3 regions of the Streptomyces sp. NPDC028289 genome follow, and region 1 is predicted to be linked to each of the others. Evidence: predicted binding sites of a transcription regulator. Region 1 holds the regulator's gene; each other region holds the start of a gene.

The links. The regulator HrcA, encoded in region 1, represses chaperone genes, less so after heat shock. The targets are predictions, from matches to a motif close to TTNGCACTCNGNNNNNCNGAGTGCNAA.
Region 2: groES (co-chaperone GroES) is a predicted target of HrcA. The motif match lies at 3,716-3,742, and genes of this name have one in related genera.
Region 3: groL (chaperonin GroEL) is a predicted target of HrcA. The motif match lies at 2,346-2,372, and genes of this name have one in related genera.

Annotation. Positions count from the first base shown of each region.
Region 1 covers NZ_JBVHTI010000001.1:1,126,523-1,134,241, reverse strand. The annotation lists gene ACZ4UV_RS04985 (SpoIIE family protein phosphatase) at 1-1,468, shown strand, start outside; gene hemW (radical SAM family heme chaperone HemW) at 1,587-2,819, shown strand; gene ACZ4UV_RS04975 (DUF3097 domain-containing protein) at 2,826-3,641, opposite strand; gene ACZ4UV_RS04970 (MBL fold metallo-hydrolase) at 3,676-4,398, opposite strand; gene hrcA (heat-inducible transcriptional repressor HrcA) at 4,571-5,587, shown strand; gene dnaJ (molecular chaperone DnaJ) at 5,588-6,724, shown strand; gene ACZ4UV_RS04955 (nitronate monooxygenase) at 7,143-7,719, shown strand, end outside.
Region 2 covers NZ_JBVHTI010000003.1:372,136-379,854, forward strand. The annotation lists partial or broken gene ACZ4UV_RS15910 (cell wall-binding repeat-containing protein) at 1-14, shown strand, start outside; gene ACZ4UV_RS15915 (hypothetical protein) at 169-567, shown strand; gene ACZ4UV_RS15920 (THUMP-like domain-containing protein) at 545-1,738, opposite strand; gene ACZ4UV_RS15925 (polysaccharide deacetylase family protein) at 1,829-2,722, shown strand; gene ACZ4UV_RS15930 (polysaccharide deacetylase family protein) at 2,719-3,522, shown strand; gene groES (co-chaperone GroES) at 3,889-4,197, shown strand; gene groL (chaperonin GroEL) at 4,324-5,949, shown strand; gene ACZ4UV_RS15945 (ester cyclase) at 6,040-6,747, opposite strand; gene ACZ4UV_RS15950 (SDR family NAD(P)-dependent oxidoreductase) at 6,853-7,626, opposite strand.
Region 3 covers NZ_JBVHTI010000007.1:174,977-182,695, reverse strand. The annotation lists gene ACZ4UV_RS33985 (alpha/beta fold hydrolase) at 1-356, shown strand, start outside; gene groL (chaperonin GroEL) at 561-2,183, opposite strand; gene ACZ4UV_RS33975 (cold-shock protein) at 2,506-2,712, opposite strand; gene ACZ4UV_RS33970 (ubiquitin-like small modifier protein 1) at 3,181-3,456, opposite strand; gene thrC (threonine synthase) at 3,500-4,783, opposite strand; SAM riboswitch class I at 4,802-4,963, opposite strand; gene ACZ4UV_RS33960 (glucosyl-3-phosphoglycerate synthase) at 5,121-6,065, shown strand; gene ACZ4UV_RS33955 (alpha,alpha-trehalose-phosphate synthase (UDP-forming)) at 6,160-7,596, shown strand; gene otsB (trehalose-phosphatase) at 7,651-7,719, opposite strand, start outside.

The DNA.
Region 1 (7,719 bases):
CGGCGGCACGCTCCCCGACGAGCAGCAGCTGAAGGTCGCCGAGATCCTCGCCCCCGAACCGCCTCCGCCCCCGCACGCGCACGCGCACGCGGTCGCGGCGGAGCGCGAAGGAGGATGCTCCCACCGCCCCGAGCGCGACCGGGACTGGCTCAACCGGGGCGCGCTGTCCTTCCTCGCCGAGGCCTCCGACCTGCTAGCCGGCCAGCTCGACGAGAATCTGGTGGCCGCGCTCACCGGCCAGCTGATCGTGCCCCGGCTCGCCGACTGGTGCGCGGTGTGGCTGGAGGACGAGGCGACCGTACGCGGCGGGGGCTGGGGCGACCCCGGCGGTGCGGGCGGTGCGGGCGGCCCGCGGCTGGCCCGGGTCTGGCACGGCAGCGAGAACCGCATCGAGGAGCTGCGCCACGCCTTGGAGAAGGACCCGCCGTGCCCGAGCAGCGGCTTACGGTCCGGGCCCGAGTCGTATCCCTGGCCCGGCGCGGCACTCGGCCCGCAGGGCGTGCACGGCTCGGCGCTCGCCTACCGGCTGATCGCGGGCGGCCGCCCGCTCGGCACGCTCGTCATCGGGCGGTCCGGCCCGGACGGCATCCCCGACGAGATCACCGGCCTCGTGGAGGACTTCGGCCGCCGGGTCGCCCTCGCCATCGGCGCGGCCCGCCAGTACGCCCGCCAGGCCACCATCAGCGCCGTCCTGCAGCGCGGTCTGCTGCCCGGCGCGGTCGCCGAGATCCCGGGCGTGCGCAGCGCGCTCGTCTACGAACCGTGCGACAAGGGCGGCCCCAGCGGCGACTTCTACGACCTCTTCCCGGCCGGCGACGGCCGCTGGTGCTTCGCCGTCGGCGACGTCCAGGGCAAGGGCCCCGAGGCCGCCGTCGTCATCGGCCTCGCCCGGCCCTGGCTGCGGCTCCTCGCCCGCGAGGGCTACCGGGTCGCCGACGTCCTCGACCGCCTCAACCAGCTCCTCCTCGACGACGCCACCGAGGCCGCCGACGCCGCCGCCCGCGCCCTGGTCGCCGCCGGCGGCCGCGCCCTGACGCCCGGCGACGGCCCGCAGACCCGTTTCCTCTCCCTTCTCTACGGCGAACTCACCCCCCTCGACGGCGGCGGCATCCGCTGCACCCTCGCCTCCGCCGGGCACCCGCTGCCGCTGCTCCTCGGCCCCGACGGCGAGGTCCGCACCGCCGCCCGCCCGCAGACCCTGCTCGGGGTCGTCGAGGACGAGACCTACACCAGCGAGACCATCGAGCTCGCGCCCGGCGACAGCCTGCTGTGCGTGACCGACGGGGTCACCGAGCGGCGCTCCGGCAGCCGCCAGTTCGACGACGGCGACGGGCTCGCGCGGGCGCTGGCCGGCTGCGCGGGGCTGAACGCCGACCTGATCGCCGAACGCATCAGACGGCTCGTCCACGAGTTCGGCGGCGGACAGCCGGAGGACGACCTGGCGCTGCTCGTCCTCCAGGCGGAGTGACCCGCGTCGCACGGGACAGCCGTCCGGGACTGTCGTAGGAGACGGTCGTACCGGGCAGCCGCACGAGACGGTCGTACGGGACAGCCGTACGAGACTGTCGTACGGGACAATGGAGGACATGCCTTCCGCACTCCCCGACGGCGAGCCCGTCCCCGACGACGGCGCGCTCCCCGCTTCCGCGCTCGCCGGTGCCGCCGCCCGCCCCCTCGGGTTCTACCTGCACGTCCCCTACTGCGCGACCCGCTGCGGCTACTGCGACTTCAACACGTACACGGCGACCGAGCTGCGCGGCACGGGCGGTGTCCTCGCCTCCCGCGACAACTACGCGGACACCCTGATCGACGAAGTCAGGCAGGCCAGGAAGGTCCTCGGCGACGATCCGCGCGAGGTGCGGACCGTGTTCGTCGGCGGTGGTACGCCGACCCTGCTGGCCGCCGCCGATCTCGTACGGATGCTGGGCGCGATCCGGGACGAGTTCGGGCTCGCGGCGGACGCGGAGGTCACGACGGAGGCGAACCCGGAGTCCGTCGGCCCCGCCTACCTGTCGGCCCTGCGCGAGGGCGGTTTCAACCGGATCTCCTTCGGCATGCAGAGCGCACGGCAGCACGTGCTGCGGGTCCTCGACCGCACCCACACCCCCGGGCGTCCCGAGGCGTGCGTCGCGGAGGCCCGCGCGGCCGGCTTCGAGCACGTCAACCTCGACCTGATCTACGGCACCCCGGGCGAGTCCGACGACGACTGGCGGGCCTCGCTGGACGCGGCGATCGGCGCCGGGCCCGACCACGTCTCGGCGTACGCGCTGATCGTCGAGGAGGGCACCCAGCTGGCCCGCCGGATCCGCCGGGGCGAGGTGCCGATGACCGACGACGACGTCCACGCCGACCGGTACCTGATCGCCGACTCGGTGCTGTCGGAGGCGGGCTTCGACTGGTACGAGGTGTCCAACTGGGCCACCTCGGAGGCGGGCCGCTGCCTGCACAACGAGCTGTACTGGCGGGGCGCCGACTGGTGGGGCGCCGGACCGGGGGCGCACTCGCACGTGGGGGGCGTGCGGTGGTGGAACGTCAAGCACCCGGGGGCGTACGCGGCGGCGCTGGCGTCGGGGCGGTCGCCGGGCGCCGGGCGGGAGGTCCTGTCGGACGAGGACCGGCGGGTGGAGCGGATCCTGCTGGAGCTGCGGCTGCGGGAGGGGGCGCCGTTGGCGCTGCTGAAGGAGGAGGGGCTGAAGGCCGCGCGGCGGGCGCTGGGGGAGGGCTTGCTGGAGGAGGGGCCGTATGGCGGGGGGAGGGCCGTGCTGACGCTGCGGGGGCGGTTGCTGGCGGATGCGGTGGTGCGTGATCTGGTGGACTGATCACGGTCAGGCCCCACCGCTGCCCGTGACGAAGTCGATCAGTTCCTCCACCCGGCCCAGCAGCTCCGGCTCCAGGTCCTTGTAGGAGCCCACGCGCGCGAGGATCGCCTGCCACACCGCGCCCGTGCTGTCCGTGGGCCAGCCCAGCGCCCGGCAGACGCCCGTCTTCCAGTCCTGGCCGTGCGGGACGCGGGGCCAGGAGCCGATGCCCAGGGACGACGGCTTCACCGCCTCCCAGATGTCGATGTACGGGTGGCCGACGACCAGGGCGTGGTCGCTGGTGACGGACTGCGCGATGCGCCACTCCTTGGTGCCGGGGAGCAGGTGGTCGACGAGGACGCCGAGGCGGGCGTCGGGACCGGGGGCGAACTCGGCGACGATGGCGGGAAGGTCGTCGACGCCCTCCAGGTACTCCACGACCACGCCCTCGATGCGCAGGTCGTCGCCCCAGACCTTCTCGACCAGTTCCGCGTCGTGGCGGCCCTCCACGTAGATGCGGCCCGCACGGGCGACACGCGCGCGTGCGCCGGGGACGGCGACCGAGCCGGATGCGGTTCGGGAGGGACGTACCGGCCCCCCTGACGTGGGGCGTACGAGGGTGACGACCCGGCCCTCCAGGAGGAAGCCGCGCGGCTCCAGCGGGAAGACGCGGTGCTTGCCGAAGCGGTCCTCCAGGGTGACCGTGCCCGCCTCGCAGCGGATCACCGCGCCGCAGAAACCGGTACCCGGCTCCTCGACCACCAGACCGGGTTCGGCGGCCACCTCGGGCACCGGCTTCGGCTTCTTCCAGGGCGGGGTCAGGTCGGCGGAGTACTGGCGCATTCGGATGACGATAGGAGAAGCCGAACGGGTGCGCCTACGACACGCCGAAACGGGCGGCCAGGGCGTCGCGCTGGGCCCGTACGAACGCCGCGTCGACGACCGCTCCGTGACCGGGGACGTACAGGGCGCGATCACCACCGAGCGAGAGGAGGCGGTCCAGGGCCGCGGGCCAGCGGGACGGTACGGCGTCGGGGCCGGCCTGCGGATCGCCGGACTCCTCCACCAGGTCGCCGCAGAACACCACCTCCGGGTCGCCGGGGACCAGGACGGCGAGGTCGTGGGGGGTGTGGCCGGGGCCCACGTTGGCCAGCAGGGTCTGGCGGCCGTCGCCCAGGTCGAGGGTCCACTCGCCGGAGACCAGGTGGCGCGGGAGCGGGAGGGCGTCGGCCGCCTCCTCGGCCTCCGCGGCCGGCAGGCCGTTGCGGATCGCGTCCCGGCGGAGTTCCTCGCGGTGGTACGCGAGGACGGCCTCCGTGCCCACCGCCGCGTACAGGTCCGCACCCGCGAAGGCGGCCGCGCCGAAGACGTGGTCGAAGTGGGGATGGGTGAGCGCGAGATGGGTCACACGGCGGTCGGCCAGCGCCTGCGCCTCCGTGCGCAACCGCGCGCCCTCCGCCAGGCTCGACCCGGCGTCCACCATCAGGGCCGTGCCCGCGCCCAGGACCAGACCCGCCGTGCAGTCCCAGCCCGGCAGCCGGCACCGGCCGACCCCTTCGGCCACCCGCTCCCAGCCCAGCTCTTCCCAAGTCACCGTCATGCCGCGACGCTAGCCGTAGAACGCCATGGGTCCTGACCGACCTTGCCCAGTCAGTACCCCACGGCCGTACACTGGGCCGGGGATGCTGGCACTCGCGTTCGCAGAGTGCCAGACGAAAGGCCCGAAGGGACCGAAAGGCCGCGGTGACGACTTTCTGGAGGTGTGGCGCCGGATGCTGAGTGAACGCAGGCTTCAGGTGTTGCGCGCCATCGTCCAGGACTATGTCGGCACCGAGGAACCGGTCGGGTCGAAGGCGCTGACCGAACGGCACAACCTCGGGGTCTCCCCGGCGACCGTGCGCAACGACATGGCCGCCCTGGAGGACGAGGGGTTCATCGCCCAGCCGCACACCAGCGCGGGGCGGATCCCCACCGACAAGGGGTACCGGCTGTTCGTGGACAAGCTGGCCGGCGTCAAGCCGATGAGTGCGCCCGAGCGGCGGGCCATCCAGAACTTCCTCGACGGCGCCGTCGACCTCGACGACGTGGTGGCGCGGACCGTTCGGCTGCTGGCCCAGCTGACCCGGCAGGTGGCGGTCGTGCAGTATCCGTCGCTGACGCGGTCGACCGTGCGGCACGTGGAACTGCTCTCCCTCGCGCCGGCCCGGCTGATGCTGGTGCTGATCACCGACACCGGGCGGGTCGAGCAGCGGATGGTCGACTGCCCGGCGCCCTTCGGGGAAACGTCTCTGGCGGACCTGCGGGCGCGGCTGAACAGCCGGGTCGCGGGGCGCCGGTTCTCGGACGTGCCCCGGCTGGTGGAGGACCTGCCGGAAGCGTTCGAGGCCGAGGACCGCGGCACGGTCTCGGCGGTGCTCTCCACCCTGCTGGAGACGCTCGTCGAGGAGAACGAGGAGCGGCTGGTGATCGGCGGCACCGCCAATCTCACCCGCTTCGGACATGACTTTCCCCTCATGATCCGGCCCGTCCTGGAGGCGCTGGAGGAGCATGTCGTGCTCCTCAAGCTCATGGGCGAGGCAGGGGATTCGGGCATGACCGTACGCATCGGTCACGAGAACGCCTACGAGGGACTCAACTCCACGTCCGTGGTGTCGGTCGGCTACGGTTCGGGCGGCGAGGCAGTCGCCAAACTCGGCGTGGTCGGACCGACCCGCATGGATTACCCGGGAACGATGGGAGCGGTACGAGCGGTGGCACGGTACGTCGGACAGATCCTGGCGGAGTCGTAAGTGGCCACGGACTACTACGCCGTTCTCGGCGTGCGCCGCGACGCGTCGCAGGAAGAGATCAAGAAGGCCTTCCGTCGGCTCGCGCGCGAGCTGCACCCGGACGTCAACCCGGATCCGAAGACCCAGGAGCGGTTCAAGGAGATCAACGCCGCTTACGAGGTGCTCTCCGACCCGCAGAAGAAGCAGGTCTACGACCTCGGCGGGGATCCGCTGTCGCAGAGCGGCGGCGCGGGCGCGGGCGGCTTCGGGGCCGGTGGGTTCGGGAACTTCTCGGACATCATGGACGCGTTCTTCGGTACGGCGTCCCAGCGCGGGCCGCGGTCGCGTACGCGGCGCGGCCAGGACGCGATGATCCGGATCGAGGTCGAGCTCGACGAGGCGGCCTTCGGCACGACCAAGGACATCCAGGTCGACACGGCGATCGTCTGCAACACCTGCAACGGTGAGGGCGCGGCGCCGGGCACCTCCGCCCAGACGTGTGACATGTGCCGGGGCCGTGGTGAGGTCTCGCAGGTGACGCGGTCCTTCCTGGGCCAGGTCATGACCTCGCGGCCCTGCCCGCAGTGCCAGGGCTTCGGGACGGTCGTGCCGACGCCGTGCCCGGAGTGCGCGGGTGACGGGCGGGTGCGGTCGCGGCGGACGCTGACCGTGAAGATCCCGGCCGGTGTCGACAACGGCACGCGGATCCAGCTGGCCGGTGAAGGTGAGGTCGGGCCGGGTGGCGGTCCCGCCGGTGACCTGTACGTCGAGATCCACGAGCTGCCGCACTCCACGTTCCAGCGGCGCGGGGACGACCTGCACTGCACGGTGACGATTCCGATGACGGCGGCGTCGCTCGGTACGAAGGTGCCGTTGGAGACGCTGGACGGGCTGGAGGAGGTCGACATCCGGCCGGGCACGCAGTCCGGGCAGTCGATTCCGCTGCACGGGCGTGGGGTCACGCATCTGCGGGGCGGGGGGCGCGGTGATCTCATCGTCCACGTCGAGGTGACGACGCCGACCAAGCTCGATCCCGAGCAGGAGCGGTTGCTGCGGGAGCTGGCGAAGCTGCGCGGGGAGGAGCGGCCGCAGGGGCAGTTCCAGCCCGGTCAGCAAGGGCTGTTCAGCCGGCTGAAGGACGCGTTCAACGGGCGTTGACGGGGTGCCGTGAAGGGGCTCCGCCCCTTCGACCCCGCCAGGGGGCTCCGCCCCCTGGACCCCCGGGACCTATGCCCACCCACCACCCGACTCGGTCCGTCAACAGGTGCGGTCGCCCCTCAACTCGGTCGGTCGAGGGGTGCGGTTGCTCGCCCGGCTCGGTCGGTCGAGGGGTGCGGTTGCTTGCCCGGCTCGGTCGGTCGAGGGGTGCGGTTGCTTGCCCGGCTCGGTCGGTCGAGGGGTGCGGTTGCTCGCCCGGCTCGGTCGGTCGAGAGGTGAGGTCGCTCGCCCGGCTCGGTCGGTCGAGAGGTGAGGTCGCTCGCCCTGGACCGGTCGGGTCGGTGGGGGGAGATTTGTGGCATGTGCCAAAGGGGCGGCCTGATTCGGTCTTGTTCGGAGGACGTGACAACATGCCGTCATGTCCTCCGCACTGACCGATCTCTTCCCTCTTCCGATCGTGCAGGCCCCCATGGCAGGCGGGGTCTCCGTCCCGCAGCTTGCCGCCGCCGTGTCCGAGGCGGGCGGGCTGGGGTTCCTCGCCGCCGGGTACAAGACCGCCGACGGGATGTATCAGGAGATCAAGCAGCTGCGGGGGCTGACCGGCCGTCCCTTCGGTGTGAACGTCTTCATGCCGCAGCCCGAGTACGGCGAGTCCGGTGCCGTGGAGGTCTACGCGCATCAGCTGGCCGGTGAGGCCGCCTGGTACGAGACCGAGCTCGGCGACCCGGACAGCGGCCGGGACGACGGGTACGAGGCCAAGCTGGCCGTGCTGCTGGACAACCCGGTCGCCGCCGTCTCCTTCCACTTCGGCGTGCCGACGCGGGAGGTGCTGGACTCGCTGCGGCGGGCCGGGACGGTCACGCTGGTCACCGCCACCACCGCCGAGGAGGCCCTCGCCGTCGAGCGGGCCGGGGCGGACGCGGTGATCGCCCAGGGCGTGGAGGCCGGCGGACACCAGGGCACCCACCGGGACCTGCCGGAGAACGACGGGTCCG
Region 2 (7,719 bases), on a different contig from region 1:
AGTCGCTGACCTCGTCGGTGAAGTCGTACCTCAACAGCCTCGACCCGGCGAAGACCATGGTCATCACGGTCGGTGCGGACGCGAAGTACGCGCTGACCCACGGGTCGTTCTCGAAGTGGCCGTCGACGTACTACTACCCGGTCACGGGCGCCGACAGCGAGGCGGTCGGTGGCCGTCGCCGGGTTCTGGTGGACCACGCCGGGCCAGGTCGCGCTCGCCTGCGCCGGGTCCTGGCGCGACGGCGTCTCCGCGGGCTCCGCGGGCTCCGCGATGAACATCTACGGGCCCGTGCTGTGGACCTCCCGGCCCGCCCTGTCCGACGAGGTCAAGAGTTACCTGCTGCGCGAGTCGGCCGGCACTCAGGCCGCCATCGCCTTCGGTGGCACCGGTTCGGTGACGGCGGGTGCGCTGAACACGGCCGGCTCGTCGATCAGCGCGAGCGGGAACGCGACGAAGAGCGCCCTGGCGCTGCGCACGGACGCCGGTGCGCCCGCCGCGGCCCCCACCAGGTCCGGTACGGCGGCCGACCGGAACCTCGCGCCGCTCAGGACCGCCCAGCACCAGTAGCCGGCTGCGCGGGGGCGCCGACGAGCATGGTCGGCGCCCCCGCCACCCGGGTCAGGAACACGGTCGCCGCGTTCGGTCCCTGCGGCTTGACCTTCCTGCGCAGTTCCTCGGGCTCCACCGCAGAGCCGCGCTTCTTCACGGTCAGGTTCCCGACCTCGCGCTCGCGCAGCAGGGCCTTCAGCTTCTTGACGTTGAAGGGGAGTTCGTCGGTGATCTCGTACGCCGTCGCGCAGTCGGTGGCTTGGAGGGTGTCGGCCGTGACGTACGCGATCGTCGGGTCGATCAGGCCCGCGTCCAGCTCCTCGGCCACCTCGGCGACCAGGTGGGCGCGGATGACGGCGCCGTCCGGCTCGTACAGGTAACGGCCGACCGGGCGGACGGCGGGGTCGGGCAGGCCGCGGCCGAGCAGGGTGCGCGGGCCGGGGAGGAGGGTGGCGCGGACGGCCCCCGGGGCGCCGGTGCCGAACCAGAGGACGGCTTCCTTGACGTCGCCATGGTCCGAGATCCACTCGGCCTCGGCCGCCGCCGGGACCGCCTCGTGCGGGATGCCGGGGGCGATCTTCAGCGCGGCCACGCGGGCGGCCGACGCGGTGGCGACCGCCCAGGACAGCGGCGGTGAGTAGGCCTCCGGGTCGAAGATGCGGCCACGGCCGCCGCGCCGGGCCGGGTCGACGAAGACGGCGTCGTGGCCGGCCGTGTCCACCTCCTGGACGTCCGCCTCCCGTACCTCGATCAGGCCGGCCAGCCCGAGCGCCTCGGCGTTCGCGCGGGCGGCGGCCGCCGTCACCGGATCCCGGTCCACGGCGAGGACGCGGATACCGGCCCGGGCGAGCGCGATCGCGTCGCCCCCGATCCCGCAGCACAGGTCGGCCACCGAGGTCACCCCGAGCGCCTTCAGCCGCCCCGCCCGGTACGCGGCGACACTCGCCCGCGTCGACTGCTCGACCCCGTTCGGCGTGAAGAACATGCGGCCCGCGTCCGCCCCCCCGAACTTCGCCGCCGCCCGCTGCCGCAGCCGGGCCTGGGCCAGCGCCGCCGACACCAGCTCGGCGGGGTGCTCGCGGCGCAGCCGGGTGGCCACGGCCAGCTCGTCGGCGGGCGCGGTGCCGCGCACCTCGTCGAGGAGGGCGTGGCCCTCGGGGGTGAGGAGGGGGGAGAGGAGGTCGTTCACCGGGTCATTGTCGGCCAGTCGGTGGATGGTTCGCCTCCGGCCGCGGTGTCTGCCGGGGTTCCGGGGAGAGGGCTGGAAAGATCCGAGGCCATGCGAGCAGTCGTACAAAATGACAAAAATAGGGTGGTTTTGGCCATGGCCGCCCTCGCCGCCGTGGCGGCCGTCACCGTCGTCTCCGGCTGCGCCGGACCGGAGGACGAGGCCGGGGTCCGTCCCGCCGCGGGCCAGCAGGCCCATCGGGCCGCCGCCGCCCCCGACGACCACGCCGCCCTGGTCGCCGCCGCCCGGCGCTGGGGGCTGGACGCGGTCCCGCTGCGGCCCCCGGCCCCGCCGAAGTACAAGCCGAGGATCACCGCTCGCGACGGCTTCGAGGTGGACGGCCAGGTGGAGGACGACCTGCCCCCGGTCTTCACCACCGTCCCCACCAGGAAGAAGGTCGTCTTCCTCACCATCGACGACGGCTCAGAGAAGGACCCGGACTTCCTGCGGATGATGAGCGAGCTGCGGATCCCCTACACCGCGTTCCTCAGCAACTACCTGGTCAAGGACGACTACGGCTACTTCCGCCGGATGCAGGCCGAGGGCCACACCCTCAACAACCACACCCTCACCCATCCCTACATGCCCGGTCTGACCTACGAGGAGCAGAAGCACGAGATCTGCGGCATGCAGGACATCATGAAGCGGCAGTTCGGCAAGGCGCCGACGGTCTTCCGGCCGCCCTACGGCAACTACAACGGCGACACCCTGCGCGCCGCCAAGGCCTGCGGCATCAAGTACGCGCCGATCTGGGACGAGGAGGTGTTCGTCGACCACTGGGAGTACCGCGAGTGGGACCGCGGACTGCACCCCGGTGACATCGTCCTCACGCACTTCCGGGGCCGGAACGACTGGGACGGCACCATGGTCGACGACATGCGCCGCTTCCTGAACAAGGTCACCCGCGACGGCTACGCGGTGGCGCGCCTGGAGGACTACCTGTGAGCCGACCGAGGGCGACGGCCGCTGTCCTGGCCGCCGCCCTCCTCCTGTCGGCCTGCGCGCCGTCCGTCGACCCCATCGAACGGCTCGGCAGGAAGGCCGCCGACCGGGTGCACCCGCACGGCCCGTCGGGCGAGCCGCCGTACCGCCGCTGGGGCTTGACCGCGCCCCTCTCCCCGGCCCCACGCCCGCCGCTCCACCCGCTGTCCCTCCGCACCACCCGCCCCCCGGTCGTCGACCACATCCCCACCTCCGACCGGGTGGTCTTCCTGACCTACGACGACGGCGCCGAGAAGGACCCCCGATTCGTCGACATGGTCCGCGAACTGCGGCTGCCGGTGAGCATGTTCCTCACGGACAGCGTGGTCGGCCCCGGCTACGGCCACTTCGCCCGCCTGCAGTCGGTCGGCGCGAGCGTCCAGAACCACACCCTCGACCACCCGGCCATGCCCGGCCTGCCGTACGCCGGCCAGCACGCCGAGATCTGCGGCCAGCAGGAGAAGCTGAAGTCCCGGTTCGGCATCCGCCCCCGCCTCTTCCGCCCGCCCTACGGCATCTACGACACCACCACCCTGCGCGCGGCGGCGGACTGCGGGGTCGCCGCGGTGGTCCTGTGGCGGGCGGCGATGACCCCCGACGGCATCACCTACCGCACCGGCGACAAGCAGCTCCGCCCCGGCGACATCATCCTGGTCGGCCCCGACGAGGCCCTCGGGCCGACCCTCAGGAGCCGCACCGCCCGCCTCCTGCGCCGCGTCCAGGCGGCCGGCCTGACGGTGGGCCGGCTGGAGGACTACCTGTAGTGCTACCTCCGGGCTCGGCCGCACATCCCGCCGGTCGGGTGTCTGACGACGGCGCTCGGCCACAAAATCCAGCCCGTCCGGCGTTTGGGGACGAGGCCGAAGGCCGACAGGCGGGGGTCTGGGGGCGCCAGCCCCCAGGGACGGTCACCGCAACACCGCGCGACCCGGTTTTTCGGCGCCGCGCCGCAGGCAATTGGCACTCCGCTTGACCGAGTGCTAATCGCGGTCATAGTCTCGGCTCTGGCACTCGGCAGATGAGAGTGCCAACAACGCGACGGGCAGGTCCGGCACCCGCGACGACGGATCCACCTGGTCGCCACCTCAGACAGTTAACCCCGTGAGATCTCCGAAGGGGGAGGTCGGATCGTGACGACCGCCAGCTCCAAGGTTGCCATCAAGCCGCTTGAGGACCGCATCGTGGTCCAGCCGCTCGACGCCGAGCAGACCACGGCCTCCGGCCTGGTCATCCCGGACACCGCGAAGGAGAAGCCCCAGGAGGGCGCCGTCCTCGCCGTGGGCCCGGGCCGTTTCGAGAACGGCGAGCGCCTGCCGCTCGACGTCAAGGTCGGCGACGTCGTGCTCTACAGCAAGTACGGCGGCACCGAGGTGAAGTACAACGGCGACGAGTACCTCGTCCTCTCGGCTCGCGACGTGCTCGCGATCATCGAGAAGTAAGCCTGCGACTTACACCTCAAGCACTCCGTTTGAAGCTGCGCCCCTGGCCCCCGCGATCCTCCAAGAAGCCGGGCGCCAGGGGCGCAGTCTTGTTCACCCCAGATTTCCGAGAGGGCATCCGCTGCCATGGCGAAGATCCTGAAGTTCGACGAGGACGCCCGTCGCGCCCTTGAGCGCGGCGTCAACAAGCTTGCCGACACGGTGAAGGTGACGATCGGCCCCAAGGGCCGCAACGTCGTCATCGACAAGAAGTTCGGCGCCCCCACCATCACCAACGACGGTGTCACGATCGCCCGCGAGGTCGAGATCGAGGACCCGTACGAGAACCTCGGCGCGCAGCTGGTGAAGGAGGTGGCGACCAAGACCAACGACATCGCGGGTGACGGTACGACCACCGCCACCGTGCTGGCCCAGGCGCTCGTCCGCGAGGGCCTGAAGAACGTCGCCGCCGGTGCCTCCCCGGCCGCCCTGAAGAAGGGCATCGACGCCGCGGTCGCCGCCGTCTCCGAGGACCTGCTCGCGTCGGCCCGCCCGATCGACGAGAAGTCCGACATCGCCGCCGTCGCCGCGCTGTCCGCCCAGGACCAGCAGGTCGGCGAGCTCATCGCCGAGGCGATGGACAAGGTCGGCAAGGACGGTGTCATCACCGTCGAGGAGTCCAACACCTTCGGTCTGGAGCTGGACTTCACCGAGGGCATGGCCTTCGACAAGGGCTACCTGTCGCCGTACTTCGTGACGGACCAGGAGCGCATGGAGGCCGTCCTGGAGGACCCCTACATCCTCATCAACCAGGGCAAGGTCTCCTCCATCGCGGACCTGCTGCCGCTGCTCGAGAAGATCATCCAGTCCAACGCCTCGAAGCCGCTGCTGATCATCGCCGAGGACGTCGACGGCGAGGCCCTGTCGACCCTGGTCGTCAACAAGATCCGCGGCACCTTCAACGCGGTCGCGGTCAAGGCCCCCGGCTTCGGTGACCGCCGCAAGGCGATGCTGGAGGACCTGGCGATCCTGACCGGCGCCACGGTCGTCTCCGAGGAGGTCGGCCTCAAGCTCGACCAGGTCGGCCTGGACGTGCTCGGCTCCGCCCGCCGCGTCACCGTCACCAAGGACGACACCACGGTCGTCGACGGCGCCGGTGACTCCGGTGCCGTGACCGGCCGCGTCGCCCAGATCAAGGCCGAGATCGAGAACACCGACTCCGACTGGGACCGCGAGAAGCTCCAGGAGCGCCTCGCGAAGCTGGCCGGCGGCGTGTGCGTCATCAAGGTCGGCGCCGCCACCGAGGTGGAGCTGAAGGAGAAGAAGCACCGTCTGGAGGACGCCATCTCCGCGACCCGCGCCGCGGTCGAGGAGGGCATCGTCTCCGGTGGTGGCTCCGCGCTCGTCCACGCCGTGAAGGTCCTCGAGGACAACCTCGGCAAGACCGGCGACGAGGCCACCGGTGTCTCCGTGGTCCGCAAGGCCGCCGTCGAGCCGCTGCGCTGGATCGCCGAGAACGCCGGCCTGGAGGGCTACGTCATCGTCTCCAAGGTCGCCGAGCTGGAGAAGGGCAACGGCTACAACGCCGCCACCGGCGAGTACGGCGACCTGGTCAAGGCCGGCGTCATCGACCCGGTCAAGGTCACCCGCTCCGCCCTGGAGAACGCCGCCTCCATCGCCTCCCTGCTCCTGACGACCGAGACCCTCGTCGTCGAGAAGAAGGAAGAGGAAGAGGCCGCCGCCGCGGGCCACTCGCACGGCCACTCGCACTGAGGCAACAGTCTCTGAGCTGAGGAAGCCCCCGCTCCCGGTCGTCCGCCGGGAACGGGGGCTTCGCCCCTCGCGGGTACTTCGATGGTCGGCCTACTTCGCCAGTGCGTCCAGCGCACCCAGCTGTGCCAGCAGTCCCATCCGGTCGTACTGCAGCCAGCCCTCGGCCATCTTCCCGTTCGCGTCGAAGCGGTGGATCGTGGTCCCGGCCATGGCGACCTGCCGGCCGGTGTTCGGGACCCCCATGAACGGCCCCTGGTGCACGCCCGTCCAGAGCCACCTGGTGCACACCCGGTCGCCCTGGGCGATCTGGTCCTCGATGCGGAACGTGAAGTCGAAGGCGCCCCGCCACATCTCCAGCTTGCGCCGCATCGCGTCCATGCCGATGGTGTCCTGTCCCTCGACCGGATCGTGGTCGTGGTAGTCCTCGGCGAGCAGGCCGTCCAGCGGAGCCAGCGGGCCGGCCGCCGCGATCGTCTCGAAGAACCGCCGCGCGGTGCCGGTGTACAGCCCCTCGTCGCGCACCACGTCCAGATCGGTGAACGTCGGCGTCCCCTCGCACAGCGCCAGCAGCTCGTGGAAGACCTTGTCGGTCTCCGGGAGCCGTGAGTTCCGCATCGCCTCCTCGTACGACGGGAACTCCACGATCTCCACGACGTGCTCCGCGTCGCTGCGGTCCTTGCCGACCAGCGTGTGCGTCGCCGTCCGCTTCCCCTTGGTCTGCTCGACCCACCTGTCCATCAGCCGGTCCATCTCGTCGAACCGCCTGGTCCTGCACTCGATGAGCTGCACGAACGTCATGAAACCGCCTCCGGCCCCCCTGCGGGCGCGACCGAACCACACCATCGTCTCACCGGCCCCGTTCCGGTGGGTCCCGGTGCGCCCTGGCGCAGCCCGGCCGGCTCCCTACTGCGGCCCGTACTTGCGGCCCGTCTTCGAGCTGATGCCGCCCACCAGCCCGCGCGGCGCCATCTTCGCCAGGCCCGTCAGCACCTTGTAGCGGGGATCCGGGATCGACAGCGTCTTCCCGCGCGCGAGGTCGGCCAGCGCCGCCGCGACCAGCTTGTCGGCGTCCAGCCACATCCAGCCCGGGATGTTGTCCGTGCCCATCCCGGCCCGCTGGTGGAACTCCGTACGGACGAACCCCGGCGCCAGTGCCATCAGCCGCACCCCGGTGCCCGCGAGGTCGCGCGCGGCGCCCTGGGTGAACTGCACGACCCACGCCTTGGAGGCGCCGTACGTCCCGCGCGGCACGAAGGCCGCCACCGAGGCCACGTTGACGACACCGCCGCGGCCGCGCTCGCGCATCGCCTCGGCCGCCGCCGAGGTCAGCCGCAGCACCGCCTCGCAGTGCACCTTGAGCATGCGCAGCTCGTCGGCCATCGAGACGTCCAGATAACGGCCCTTGTTGCCGAAGCCGGCGTTGTTGACCAGCAGATCGACCGGGTTCTTGCGGTCCCCGAGCCGGGCGGCCACCGACTCGATGCCGGCGTCCTCGGCGAGGTCGGCGGTGAGCACCTCCGCCTCGATGCCGTGCCGGTCGTGCAGCTCGGTCGCCTGCTCGCGCAGCCGCTTGGTGTCCCGCGCCACCAGGACGAGGTTGTGCCCGTCAGCCGCCAGCCGCCGCGCGAACGCGGCACCGATCCCCGCGGTCGATCCCGTAATCAGAGCCGTTGTCATGGACCAAGGGTAGTTACCCGGACTGACGGCGTCCGCTGTGCGCACCGGCTCTCCCTAACGGTGAAGTGCCGGTGAACGGCCTGCGCGTGACAG
Region 3 (7,719 bases), on a different contig from region 1:
CCGCGGTCCAGGTCAACCTGGACATGTGGCTGCGCGGGCCGGCCCGCGGGTGGCACGACGTCGCCGCCGGACTCGCCGACGAACTCCGCGGCCCGCTGCGGACGTCGCTGGTGAACCAGGACGTTGTGGGCAGGCACTCCCAGGGCACCACGGCCGGTGACATCACCGCCGTCTCCGTCCCCACCCTGGTGGGGATCGGCGGGCTCGACACCGCCGACTTCCGGGACATCGCCCGCCGGTACGCCGCCGGAATCCCGGACGCCACCCTCGTCGAGTTCGCCGCCGCCGGACACCTCGTCGCACTGGACACACCCCTCGAACTCACCGCGGCGCTGGGGCCGTTCCTCGCGCGCTAGGCGCCGGCCGGCGGATCAAGTCGCTGGAAAGCAGCGGTAGCCGTCTCTGAGGGAGGGCGTGCCAGACCCCGCGTCTGCGGCAGGATCCACCGGACCGCCCCCGGCACAACGGCCGAAGCCCGCCGGGCACAGCGAAGGGCGGCACCCCCTGTCGAACAGGAAGTGCCGCCCTCGGTGCTGCGTCAGAACATCCGAGCCTCAGGCTCAGAAGTCCATGTCACCGCCCGGCATGCCGCCCGGAGCGGCCGCGGCGGCCTTCTCCGGCTTGTCGGCGATGACGGCCTCGGTGGTGAGGAACAGCGCGGCGATGGAGGCGGCGTTCTGCAGGGCAGAGCGGGTCACCTTCGCCGGGTCGATGATGCCCTCGGCGACCAGGTCGACGTACTCGCCGGTCGCGGCGTTGAGGCCGTGACCCGGGGTGAGGTTGCGGACCTTCTCCACCACGACGCCGCCCTCGAGGCCGGCGTTGACGGCGATCTGCTTCAGCGGGGCCTCGAGGGCGAGCTTCACGGCCTGCGCGCCGGTCGCCTCGTCACCCTCAAGCTCCAGCTTCTCGAAGACCTGGGAGGCCTGCAGCAGGGCCACGCCACCACCGGCGACGATGCCCTCCTCGACGGCCGCCTTCGCGTTGCGAACGGCGTCCTCGATGCGGTGCTTGCGCTCCTTGAGCTCGACCTCGGTCGCGGCACCGGCCTTGATGACGGCGACGCCACCGGCGAGCTTCGCCAGGCGCTCCTGGAGCTTCTCGCGGTCGTAGTCCGAGTCGGACTGCTCGATCTCGGCGCGGATCTGGTTGACCCGGCCCTGGACCTGCTCGGTGGAGCCGGCGCCGTCGACGATGGTGGTCTCGTCCTTGGTGATGACCACCTTACGGGCGCGGCCCAGCAGGTCGAGGGTCGTGTTCTCCAGCTTGAGACCGACCTCCTCGGAGATGACCTCGCCACCGGTGAGGATGGCGATGTCGTTCAGCATCGCCTTGCGGCGGTCGCCGAAGCCCGGGGCCTTGACGGCGACGGACTTGAAGGTGCCGCGGATCTTGTTGACGACCAGGGTCGACAGGGCCTCGCCCTCGACGTCCTCGGCGATGATCAGCAGCGGCTTGCCCGACTGCATGACCTTCTCCAGGAGCGGGAGCAGGTCCTTGACGGAGCCGATCTTCGAGTTGGCGATCAGGATGTACGGGTCGTCGAGGGACGCCTCCATACGCTCCATGTCGGTGGCGAAGTACGCCGAGATGTAGCCCTTGTCGAAGCGCATACCCTCGGTGAGCTCCAGCTCCAGACCGAAGGTCTGGGACTCCTCGACGGTGATGACGCCTTCCTTGCCGACCTTGTCCATGGCCTCGGCGATGAGCTCGCCGATCTGGGTGTCGGCGGCGGAGATGGAGGCCGTGGAGGCGATCTGCTCCTTGGTCTCGACGTCCTTCGCCTGCTCAAGCAGCGCACCGGAGACCGCCTCGACGGCCTTCTCGATACCGCGCTTCAGGGCCATCGGGTTGGCGCCGGCGGCCACGTTGCGCAGGCCCTCGCGGACCAGGGCCTGGGCGAGAACGGTCGCGGTGGTCGTACCGTCACCGGCGACGTCGTCCGTCTTCTTGGCGACTTCCTTGACCAGCTCGGCGCCGATCTTCTCGTACGGGTCCTCCAGCTCGATCTCCTTGGCGATGGACACACCATCGTTGGTGATCGTGGGGGCGCCCCACTTCTTCTCAAGGACGACGTTGCGGCCCTTGGGGCCGAGGGTGACCTTGACGGCGTCGGCGAGCTGGTTCATACCGCGCTCAAGGCCGCGCCGCGCCTCCTCGTCGAACGCGATGATCTTGGCCATGTGAAGTGGTCCCTCCAGGACTGGGGGTGAGTCTTCGGACCGCGCCCGCGCCCGCGACGGACGGCTCGCCGACCCGTGGGTTCCTTGCCCCACCCGGCCTGCGGGCCTCACCGACCCGGTCCTTCGTTGTCACTCTCACCTTCAGAGTGCTAACGCCAATGATTAGCACTCGCCCATGCCGAGTGCAAGCGCCTCCCGGGGATCGGCCCCCGGAGTCAGGCCCTTGCGGGCATGCGCCGGGCATGCCGAAGGGCCCGTGCCCCGGGAGGCACGAGCCCTTCGAAGAAGTACAGAAGAACGTCGCTGTCAGTCGGCGCGTGCTTCAGCCGGTCGCCAGCCGGACCATGTCCGCCTGCGGCCCCTTCTGGCCCTGCGAGATCTCGAAATCGACCCGCTGACCCTCTTCCAGGGTGCGGTAGCCGTCCATCTGAATCGCGCTGTAGTGGACGAAAACATCCGCACCACCGTCGACCGCGATGAAGCCGTACCCCTTCTCCGCGTTGAACCACTTGACGGTGCCCTGAGCCATGCCTAACTCCCCTATTACTGGCCCTTGCACAGATCCACACTTCGCGGATCCGGGTCAGACCTCACCCCCCATTGGTTGGGGGCGTGCGCCGGAACGCGTCGACCGCGGCTGAATGTATCTGTCCAACTGCCGTCTGCAACAGGTCAATCGGACGAGAATTCTGGACGGAAGGGGTCCGGAATGTAGCAAGAATTCGGCCGAATTCAGGGCAAGTCGGGCCCCGTAAAGGCCACAAAAGCCGCATATAACCCGCACACTTTGGCTACTTCTTGTCGGGCTCGCGGTATCGAATACAGGGCTCCCGACCTGGAGATCGGGACCGCTTTCCCCAACTGTACCGCGCTCAACCACACAGAATTGCCCCCTCCGCTTCTCTCACGGAGGGGGCAATCAGATGAACAGTCGGTGATCGGCGTTACCGAAGGTAATGTTCGGTCATTCGATCAGCCTGTCAAGCAGGTCGGCAGGTCAGCCGCCCGCGACGGCCGGGATGATGGAGACGCCGGCCCCGTCCGGGGTGGCGGTCTCCAGGCCCTGCTCGAAGCGGACGTCGTCGTCGTTGACGTACACGTTGACGAACCGGCGCAGCTTGCCCTGGTCGTCGAGAACCCGCGCGGAGATCCCGGTGTGGTTCTTCTCCAGGTCCGAGATGACCTCGCCGAGAGTGGCGCCCTCGGCGGCGACTTCGGCCTGACCACCGGTGTAGGTGCGCAGGATGGTGGGGATGCGAACGGTGACGCTCACGTTTTTACCTCCGGTCTGGGCAACGCCCTATTTCTCGGGGGACTCAGGCGAGCCCGGCCTCGCGGAAAGACTCCAGATTCGGGCGAATGGTCGCGGTGAGTCCAGTCCCCGCCACTGCGTCCAGCGTCTTCAGCCCATCACCGGTGTTGAGTACAACGACCGACTTCGCCGGATCAATCAACCCATTCTCAATGAGCTTTTTGGTGACTCCAACCGTCACCCCGCCGGCGGTTTCCGCGAAGATTCCCTCGGTCCGCGCGAGCAGCTTGATGGCGTCGACGACCTGCTCGTCGGTGACGTCCTCCACCGCGCCGCCGGTGCGCCGCGCGATGTCGAGGACGTACGGCCCGTCGGCCGGGTTGCCGATGGCGAGGGACTTGGCGATGGTGTTCGGCTTCTGCGGGCGGACCACGTCGTGGCCCTCCTTGTAGGCCACCGACACCGGCGAGCACCCCTCGGCCTGGGCACCGAAGATCTTGTACGGCTTGTCCTCGACGAGCCCGAGCTTGATCAGCTCCTGCAGACCCTTGTCGATCTTCGTGAGCTGCGAGCCGGAGGCGATCGGGATGACCAGCTGGTCCGGGATCTCCCAGCCGAGCTGCTCGCAGATCTCGTACGCCAGGGTCTTGGAGCCCTCCGCGTAGTACGGCCGCAGGTTGACGTTGACGAAGCCCCAGCCCTCGCCGGCCGAGTCGCCGATCAGCTCGGAGCAGAAACGGTTCACGTCGTCGTAGTTGCCCTCGATGCCGACGAGCTCGCCACCGTAGATCGCGGCCATGACGACCTTGCCCTGCTCCAGGTCGTGCGGGATGAACACGCAGGAGCGGAAGCCGGCCCGGGCGGCGGCGGCGCCGACCGCGCCGGCCAGGTTGCCGGTGGAGGAGCAGGAGAGGGTGGTGTAGCCGAAGGCGCGGGCGGCCTCGACGGCCTGGGCGACGACGCGGTCCTTGAAGGAGTGCGTCGGGTTGCCGGAGTCGTCCTTCACGTACAGCCCGCCGGTCACCCCGAGCTCACGGGCCAGGTTGTCGGCCTTGACGAGCTTGGTCCAGCCGGGGTTGATGTTCGGCTTGGTCGCCACGTCCGCGGGGACGGGCAGCAGTGGCGCGTAGCGCCAGATGTTCGCGGGACCCGCTTCGATCCGCTTCCGCAGCTCCTCGGTGTCGTACGCCGAGAAGTCGTACGCGATCTCCAGCGGGCCGAAACACTCCTCGCAGGCGAACACCGGGCCGAGCGGCACGCGGTGACCGCACTCGCGGCAGCTGAGGGCTGCGGCGGGGCCGAGGTCGACGGTGGAATCCGTGGTGCTTGCAACAGTCTGCACAGCCATGTGAGGCGAGGCCCTTTCTCCTCATCTTCCTCACGACGCATCTCGCCGTGAGACGGATTTGGCACCTTCCCTAGTCGGGAGCCTCGCGGACGATCGACACTGATCGGCGATCTACGAGAACCGACTGGAGGGTTGCCGGGGCTTCAACGGGCCGTATCCCTCTGCCCCTCTGGATGAGCGGTATGCGGTTGTCGACGCCGGGTGACCCCAGGACATGCGATGGTCATCGGCGTTGTTCAAGACTGTAACCGAAGGCCAGGACAGTTGAGAGAGTCGTCCGTAACGCGAGATGGATCACACGTCGTCGTGTGGCCGTGACAGTGAGGAGCCGCTGACCGTGCTGGAAGAAGTCGAGCGCTGGCTGGCCACCCGCTCCTGGTCCGTATCCGATCGTCCGCTGCACCGGATCATGGCCGCCAAACGGTCCTCCGGGCAGACGGTCAGCGTCGTGCTGCCCGCGCTCAACGAGGAGGAGACCGTCGGCGACATCGTCGCGATCATCCGCCACGACCTCATGCAGCAGGTGCCGCTCGTCGACGAGATCGTGGTCGTCGACTCCGGCTCCACCGACCGCACGGCGGCCGTCGCCGCGGCGGCCGGCGCCCGCGTCGTGCACCGCGACGCGATCCTGCCCCGCATCCCCGCCGTACCCGGCAAGGGCGAGGTCCTCTGGCGCTCCCTCCTGGTCACCACCGGGGACATCGTCTGCTTCGTCGACGCCGACCTGCGGGAGTTCTCCTCCGACTTCGTCACCGGCATCGTCGGCCCGCTCCTCACCGACCCGGACGTGGACCTGGTCAAGGCGATGTACGACCGCCCGCTCGGCGGCGCCGCCGGACAGGGCGGCCGGGTCACCGAGCTGATGGCCCGTCCGCTGCTGAACATGCACTGGCCCCAGCTGGCCGGCTTCGTCCAGCCGCTCGGCGGCGAGTACGCGGCCCGCCGCTCGCTGCTGGAACAGCTCCCCTTCCCGGTCGGCTACGGCGTGGAGCTGGGCATGCTGGTCGACGCCCTGCACCTGGTCGGCCTCGACGCCCTCGCCCAGGTCGACGTCGGCGTCCGCAAGCACCGCCACCAGGACGGCCAGGCCCTCGGCCGGATGTCCGCCGCGATCTACCGCACGGCCCAGCTCCGGCTGGCCCGCGGCCACCTGATCCGCCCCTCCCTCACCCAGTTCGAACGGGGCGAGGACGGCTTCGAACCGCGCACGTACTCGGTGGACACGGAGGAACGGCCGCCGATGGTGGAGATCACGGAGTACGCCGAGCGCAAGGTGGCGTGACTTCGCCGTACGGCCGTATACGGCGGCGCGTCGGGCGCGGCCGTACGTTTGAGCGTTTACGGGCCGGGCTAGGTTGTGGCGTATGTCTTCCCCCATGGCTTCCACCGGCGGTGCCGAGGTGCTGGTCGCCTCGAACCGCGGCCCGGTCTCGTACGAGCTGCGCGAAGACGGTTCGCTGCACGCCAAACGGGGCGGCGGCGGGCTGGTCTCAGGGCTGTCGGCCATCGGGTCGGACGCGAACGCGGTGTGGGTGTGCGCGGCACTGGGCGACGGTGACCGGGAGGCGGTGCGGCGGGCCGAGGGCGGCAGGCTGCCGGCCGGGGAGACCGGCGGGCAGCAGGTCCGGATGCTCGACATCGACGCGGACGTCTTCGCCGACGCGTACAACGGCATCGCGAACTCGGTCCTCTGGTTCGTCCACCACATGCTCTACCAGACCCCGCTGGAGCCGGTCTTCGACGCGGAGTTCCGGCGGCAGTGGGGTTCGTACCAGGCCTACAACCGCGCCTTCGCACAAGCGCTGGCGCAGGAGGCGGGCCAGGGGGCGGTGGTGGTCATCCAGGACTACCACCTGGCACTGGCCCCGCGGATGCTCCGCCGGCTCCGCCCCGACCTGCGCATCGGCCACTTCTCCCACACCCCCTGGGCACCGCCGGACTACTTCCGGCTCCTGCCCGACGACATCGCGGCGGAGCTGCTGAGCGGGATCCTGGGCGCCGATCACGCGGCGTTCCTGACGCGGCGGTGGGCGGACGCGTTCGTCGACTGCTGTCATGCGGTGCTGGGCCCGGGGATCCCGGCCGCCGATCCGTCGTCCGGCGGGACCCGGATCGGGGTGCACGGGCTGGGTGCCGACGCGGACTTCCTGCGGAAGCGGTCGCACGAGCCGGACGTCGGCGAGCGGATGGCCGCTCTTCGGGAGGAGATCGGGGAAGGGCGGAAGACGATCGTCCGGGTCGACCGGACGGAACTGTCGAAGAACATCGTGCGGGGGCTGCTGGCGTACCGGCAGCTGCTCGACGACCGTCCCGAGTGGCGAGAGCGGGTGGTGCACGTCGCGTTCGCGTACCCGTCGCGGCAGGACCTCGCCGTCTACCGGGACTACACGGCGGAGGTGCAGCGGGTCGCGGACGAGATCAACGCCGCCTACGGGACGCCCGGTTGGACGCCGGTGGTCCTGCACGTCAAGGACGACTTCGCACGGTCGCTGGCGGCGTACCGGCTGGCCGACGTGGCGCTCGTCAACCCCATCCGGGACGGGATGAACCTGGTCGCCAAGGAGATTCCCGTGGTGTCGGACGAGGGGTGTGTGCTCGTGCTGTCGCGGGAGGCCGGGGCGTACGAGGAGCTGGGCGAGGACGCGGTGGTCGTGAACCCGTACGACATCGGAGGGACGGCCGACGCGTTGGCACTGGCGTTGGCCATGCCGGTGGAGGAGCGGGCGGAGCGGTGCAAGAGGCTGGCCGCGGCGGCTACGGCATTGCCGCCGGCGGCCTGGTTTCTTGAGCAGTTGGGGGCGTTGGGGGGGTAGGCCGAGATTCGGCTGCGGGCCGGTGGGGGCTGGTCGCGCAGTTCCCCGCGCCCCTTACGGGGCGCTCAATGCTGCCAGGCTTCTCAGCAGGCGTACTACCCCTTCCGGGCCCTCCACCACCAG